DNA from 2 places in the Lysinibacillus sp. NPDC093216 genome. Region 2 is predicted to be linked to the other one. Evidence: riboswitches for the same ligand, from Rfam matches in the RefSeq annotation. Region 2 holds a riboswitch; the other holds the start of a gene.
What was found. A riboswitch is a leader RNA that binds a small molecule or an ion and turns the genes downstream of it on or off. The one in region 2 is predicted to bind cyclic di-GMP.
Positions count from the first base shown of each region.

Region 1: another riboswitch for cyclic di-GMP. It lies ahead of ACQKOG_RS19015 (amidase); the one in region 2 lies ahead of ACQKOG_RS15330 (methyl-accepting chemotaxis protein).

Region 1 covers NZ_JBNNVB010000020.1:5,600-9,027, reverse strand. The annotation lists gene ACQKOG_RS19030 (M20/M25/M40 family metallo-hydrolase) at 1-282, shown strand, start outside; gene ACQKOG_RS19025 (chemotaxis protein CheW) at 308-796, shown strand; gene ACQKOG_RS19020 (DUF6366 family protein) at 1,063-1,269, shown strand; cyclic di-GMP riboswitch class I at 1,478-1,566, shown strand; gene ACQKOG_RS19015 (amidase) at 1,610-2,494, shown strand; gene ACQKOG_RS19010 (sigma-70 family RNA polymerase sigma factor) at 2,954-3,428, shown strand, end outside.
Region 2 covers NZ_JBNNVB010000013.1:78,941-82,368, forward strand. The annotation lists gene ACQKOG_RS15325 (SDR family NAD(P)-dependent oxidoreductase) at 1-133, opposite strand, end outside; gene ACQKOG_RS15330 (methyl-accepting chemotaxis protein) at 133-1,875, opposite strand; cyclic di-GMP riboswitch class I at 1,984-2,069, opposite strand; gene ACQKOG_RS15335 (hypothetical protein) at 2,300-2,494, opposite strand; gene ACQKOG_RS15340 (DUF1456 family protein) at 2,759-3,253, opposite strand.

The DNA of each region.
Region 1 (3,428 bases), on a different contig from region 2:
GTTGAAGTGAAGCTAATGTATCCTGGATTCCGTGTAACAGAATCAGATAAAGTTGTTCAAGTGGCAATGGCGGCTGTACACAACATCGATCGTACGCCAAAGCTTGGTATTTCAGGCGGAGGTTCCGATGCTAATGTTATTGCGGGCTTTGGCATCCCTACAGTAAATCTTTCTGTTGGGTACGAGGACATTCATACAACAAATGAAAAAATCCCAGTCGAAGAATTAGAAAAATTAGCGGATTTACTTGTTGAAATCGTCAAAGAGTCTGCGAAAAAATAACCACAAAAATCGAGGATGTGAACGAATGGAAAGTGTAAAGGCAGTAGTTTTTGCTTGTGGTACAGAGGAATATGCAGTGCCTGTGGAACAAGCGATTTCGATTGAAAAGTTAGAGCAAGTAACACCGATTCCTCACTTACCTAATTATCTTCTAGGCTTCACAAGAATTCGTGGCGAGCTAGTCCCTGTGCTTGATTTTGAGCGTATTCTATATAATCGTTCTTCTAATGCTGCAACAGCACGGATTATAGTGTTGAACACGGATGTTGTGAATTATGGATTACTTGTAACAGAAGCTCGTGAAATTCTTGATTTTGATGAGTCAGTATTAAAGCAGATGGGACTTGTCAATTATTCAAAAACACGCTACTTTACAGCTGTGGCTAATCTTGAAAATCGTATGATCACATACGTTGACCCGAAGATACTTGTGAATTCATTAGAAGGTATACGTGAAATAATAAATTATTTACACAAAATGCTTGAAAATGAAAAAGAAAACGTAGAGGCATAAGTTTTTGTAGGATTAAATAATTCAATACAACACTTCATGTTGATGTTTTAGACAGAATTACAAATATGTGATTCTGTCTTTCTTTTTAAGTGGCTTCCAAAAGGGAAACTGAATACTCTATGTCGAATATTAAGCTTATCACCAAAACGTGTCGTTGATTTCCATTCCGACAGGTCACTTTCCTTGGGACGTCCGATGAGCTGCATGACAAAGCATAATTATGCATATATCTTTTAATAATTCGTTTTTGAGGAGGTATTTATCATATGGATTCAAAGAAAACGGAAACACCTGAAGAAAAAAGAGAGCATTTAAAACAAAGTGAATTAAAAAACAATCCTACTGGTTCTTTAAACGATGGGATAAATAGGGGAACTAGCGGAAATTTAAATGGTATGGGTTGGAAAGAGACGGTCGTATTAGTTTTAGTGTTATTGATAGGCTACATTATATACAAATTGTTTTTCAGTTAAAGATATCGAAAGGAATCACTGTCTCTAATTTTGCATTCCATAATCTTCAATCGCTACACGTACCTCTTCACTACCATCAATTACTTATTTCTAATATAGTAAAAATAACCTGTCTTCATATTCTCATATTTGAAAGTTATCAATAAAATTATGCGTTTTACCTACAGACATATTCATTCTAACATCGTATTATGTAAGGTAAGAAAAATACTGTAAAAGGCAAACTTCACCGAAAGGGAAGGACGCAAAGCCATGAGTCTAAACACTATTGTAGTGCATGATTGTCAGGTTGCCAGGTTCTGTTCTATGAGCCTCGGTAAATAGAATGGAGATGTAATATATGGTAAGTCGTTCACTAAAAGCAATCATTGCTTTTATAGTAACAATTGTAAGTACGCTAGGATTAACAATGGGGAAGGTAGACGCAATGGCCATGCAAGATAAGGCTACTTGGTTATGGGATACGACAGAGATTGTCGAAGATGAATCAGGGGTACTCTCATTTTTAGAAAGCAAAGATATTAATAAATTATATTTACAAATTAATAGTGATATAGCAAGTAACTATTACAAAAGTTTTATTGATAAAGCAATGGCAAAAGGTATAAAAGTATATGCGTTGGATGGTTCTGCAAGCTGGGTTTCAAAGGAGGGCTATAAAATGCAGGATCAGCTGTTTGATTGGTTACGTACATATAATGAAAATGCAGCAGCCACAGAGCAATTTTCTGGAGTTCATCTCGACGTAGAGCCGTATTTAAATAGTGGTTGGAGCTCGAACCAAGTAAAAACGATTGAATCCTATCAAGTGCTTCTTACTAGAGCGAAAGGGGATACTGATCGATTACATTTGCCATTGGAAGTGGATATGCCATTTTGGTTTGACGAAATTACATACAAAAACCAATTTGGACAAGGGTTACTAGCTGATTGGGTGATTGACCAAGTGGAAAGTGTTTCGATAATGGCTTATCGAGATGCTGCTAAAGACATTATAAATATTGTTGAACATGAAATAAACTATGCAAAAAAAGTAAAAAAATCAATTATTATTAGTGTGGAAACAGGTGCCTCTGATGAAGGGAAAAATATTACCTTCTATGATGATGGAGAAGCCTATATGAATAAACAGTTAGCACAAGTCCATCAACATTATGCCAATAAAAAAAGTTATAATGGTTTTGCCATTCATCATGTTGATAGTTGGATGAATATGCAACCTTAAAAAAATCCTCTCAATTAGTATTAACTTCCTAGGAGAATACCGGCTTAGGATGAAAGAAATTACACCATTCACTACTACAAACAATTTAACTTCTTTCAGCACATTGAGAGCGTCAATCAAAAAGTATTATGTAATTCCCATGAAAGAACGAAATAATCTTTCATTCTCTGTGGTGTATCGCTGGTTTTGGCGCTACATGGATGGCTAACGCAGTAGTTTAATGGAATAAGGAATAATTATAAACAATAAGCCTGTATCTATGATTAAATCTAAGATACAGGTTTTTTATTTCAGCTATAATTGTATGGATCCTTTTTTATGGAATATTTATAAATATTGAACACGCCGATTAGAAGAGAATTTTTGTTAAAATAAATATTTTTTAAAAATTGAACCTATTATGATTTGATAGTCGTCTAATAGCAGAATTTGAAGTAGGTTGAAAGGGAGGGGAGTAGATTGGACAAAGAAGAAAAAGATTTCATTTTAGAAAAAGCGATGATTGAATATGGTAATGAGTTGGTACGATTGGCTTTTTCTTATGTGAAGGATACAGAGATTGCTAAGGATGTGGTTCAAAATACGTTTATCAAATGCTACAAAAACCTTGATTCGTTTCGATTTGACGCACAAATAAAAACTTGGCTATATCGTATAACAATTAACGAATGTAAAGATTATTTGAAAAGTTGGAATTACAAAATGGTACAGGTAAAAAGTTTTATAAATGAAACAGCAAAGTCAATATTACCATCAACAGAAAAAACAGTTATCAATAAATACAATAATGAAGAAATAAAAGATGCTATCTTTTCTCTTCCAAAAGTGTATCGGGAAGTGGTTTATCTATACTACTATGATTCATTAAAGACAGAGGAAATTGCTGAAGTTTTGGATATTCCAGTTAATACAGTGAAAACTAGATTGAGAAGAG
Region 2 (3,428 bases):
CCTCGTTATCATCACCAATATAATTGATACATACATTGGCTCCTTGCTCGGCAAAGCCTAAAGCAATGGCTTTGCCGATTCCTTTACTTGAACCCGTAATTAGTACATTTTTTCCTTTAAAATTAATTTCCATTATTGACCGTTCTCCAATTTGAATTTTGCTACAAGTACCTGTAATTCTTCTGCTGTTTTTCCTAATGAAGAAGATGCCTCTTTCACCTCTTGCATGGTCGTCAATTGCTCTTGTGTTGCATTTGACACATTCGCTGAGAATTCAGATGACTGCCCCGCAGATTGCTTAATATTATTAACAGATGCTGCTACCTCCTCCGAAGAAGCTGAAATTTGTTGAGATGCAGCTGAAATTTCACGTATCTGACTTGCAACTTCTTCTGATGAAGTGAGAATTTCTTTAAAGATTTCTCCTACTTCGTTTGTAAACTCCATACCAGCCTTTACATCTTCTTTCCCTTTTTCCATAACCGTGATAGAGGCGTTAGAATCAGCTTGAATAGTACTAATTAAATTGTATATTTCCGTTGCAGATTGAGATGATTGTTCCGCTAATCGTCTAACCTCATCAGCGACAACCGCGAAGCCTTTCCCATGCTCTCCAGCTCTAGCAGCTTCGATTGCCGCATTCAATGCTAGTAGATTTGTTTGATCTGCTATGGCTGTAATAAGATTTACGATATCGCTAATTTTTTTCGTATTGATATGTAATCCGTTTATTGTTGTACCGATTTGTTCAACAGAATCATTAATCAACTCCATTTGTGCAATGACTTGCTGAACAACATGATTTCCACGTTCTGAAGCTTGCGAAGCAGAAATAGATGATTCAGCGGCCGTATTAGCAGAGTCAGCAATTTGCTGGATGCCTGTCGCTGTTTCTTCCATAGCAGCAGCTGTTTCCTCAGTCATTACCATTGAAGCCTCAGCGTTTTGCGTGATTTGTCCCATGTCTTGAGCAATAGTTGTTGAGCTGTTATATGTTTCCGCTGCATTAACAGTTAGCTGATTAGCAGCAGAAGAAACGTTGTCAGATGTATTTCTAATATTTAAAATGATATGTTGTAAATTCGAAACCATCGTATTAATAGATTTAGATAAATTTCCGATTTCGTCCTTCGTTATTTCTAAATCTACATTTACTAATTCCCCATTCGCTACTTGATTTGCAGCGTTCACTACTTTCTTAAGTGGTTTTAATAGACGATCAATAATTATGTAGAGTAAAACTAATAGAAGTAAAATTCCAATAACAGCTATAACAATTTGTTTTATGACACTTGTTTTAATGATGGTATTTATGTAGTCCGCGGAATAATCGATACCTAATAACGCAATAAGCTTGCCATTGTCATCTTTAATAGGGGTAAACACAGTTCGCCATGAACCATAAGGATCTTCGAAAATATCAGTTACAGCAGTGCTATTATTTTTAATTGCCAATTTAGCTGTTTTTACATGTTCATCTGCTAAATCAGTAAAGATTTCACCCGCTTCATAGACATCATTCAAATTAGATGTATAGCCGATCGGGTTAACGCCACCTGCGTCCTTCACATCCCAAATATAGCTCCAACTCATAATACCTTGTTCTTCTTGGATCTTATCGAGTTGCTTTTGAATTTTCTTAAATTCAGCATTAGTCTCTCCCTTTTCAGTCAATAAATCTTTAACCTCATTACTATCAAGATTCATAGCTGTCAATAAACCAACACTTTTCAACTCTTGTTCTAAATCAACAGACATTCGATTGTTTAATTCTCTAATACTTTGCGTAGTAATAATAGCAATTAGAAGCAAAACAATAATAGAAACCGTTAGTAAAAGTTTGTTTTTTAATGAAACATTTTTAAACAACTTCATGATTATTACTTCCTCCTTTATCGTATTTTTGGCAAAAAAAAGAACCTATTTCAAAAGAAACAGGCATCAAAGAATATGACTAGCAATATATATACTTAACTAGTACTCCTTTGCAGCTCAGCCATCCTAGTATTTATTACCTTAGATCTGTAGCTTTGCGTCTCTACCTTTCAGTAGATTTGCCCATCTTTTTCCTCCTCAAATTAACACAATGGGTAAAAGTAGTCAATGTTACCAGTTGAAAAACCACATAATATTTACTATTTTACTATTACAATAAAATGAACAATATTACATAATTTTCTCGGCTCATCCGCAATTCTCTTCAGAGAAATTAAAAACAGCTACAACGCAATATTGTAGCTGCTACTATAATTTTAAATAATCAATTACCCCTAAATGATTATTCAAATTAAAGATATATCTATTTTAGTGTCATGTATAAGACTGACGGTATAAATGATAAAGCAAACATACAGGAATACCACATAGATGTACGGCGTAATGAAAAACGAACTTGTTTCTTTTCTGCATAAAAAATGTCTAACATCACTGAAGCAACAACAAGTGGGATCGTAACACATGCGAAAGCAACTAATAAAATGTTTAAACCAAACATAAAAGCACCCCTCTGTTCGTGAACATTTATTTTTCCTCTTTGTGACAACTTTATGTCAATTTCAGTGTACACAATTTCGTCACAAACTGTCAACTACATTCAACTAAGAAAAACGTGCTTTTTGCAGAATATTTTTATCGTAATAGAGATTTTATGTAAAACCTTTCACAAAAAAAGCAACTGCAAAATTGCGGTTGCTTTTTTAATCATTAATTCATTGATTCTTTATCAAATTTTACACTTGACAATTCACAGGAGACGTTTTTAATCTCTATATTTATCTGTAAGCCCTCTTAAGAAATTTCTCACAAAGCGATCGCCACATTCTTTATAGTTACGATGACTTGGATTTCTTAAAATGGCACCTAATTCACCTTTTGAAACGCTAACGCCCCCATCATATAAAATATCGAGCATCTCCTCACTCGTTAAGGCTAACGCAATCTTCACTTTCTTTAATAGCATATTATTAGGGCTTTCTTTTCCTGAAACAGGTAGTGGGCCTTCTGGTTGACCAGACTTAGACTTTTGCGGACCTCGTTTAAATGTAATAAATCCATTTAAAAAAGCCTCTACCATTTTATTATTACATTTAATGTATTCTTCTGGTGCTTCTTCCTCATCATAAACTTTAATAAGCATGTTCAATACTTCTTCCTTCGTATAGTCCATGCCACCTAGCTGAAAAATTTTAACCATATCTGTATTTTTGATATCTAATGCATATCTTAAACGGATTAAAATATCATTGTTCGTCATTTTTAAAAAACCTCCATTTTAACTGTAAAAGCGCTTCTAATAATCCTATCCAAATTGAAGCATTACTTTATTATAGCAGAGACATTCACAATTTTAGTTAGCTTTCCAAAAGTTACTTTACTATAGTATTTAGAATGTGCATTTTATTTTTTAACATGTATGATTAGCTAACTCT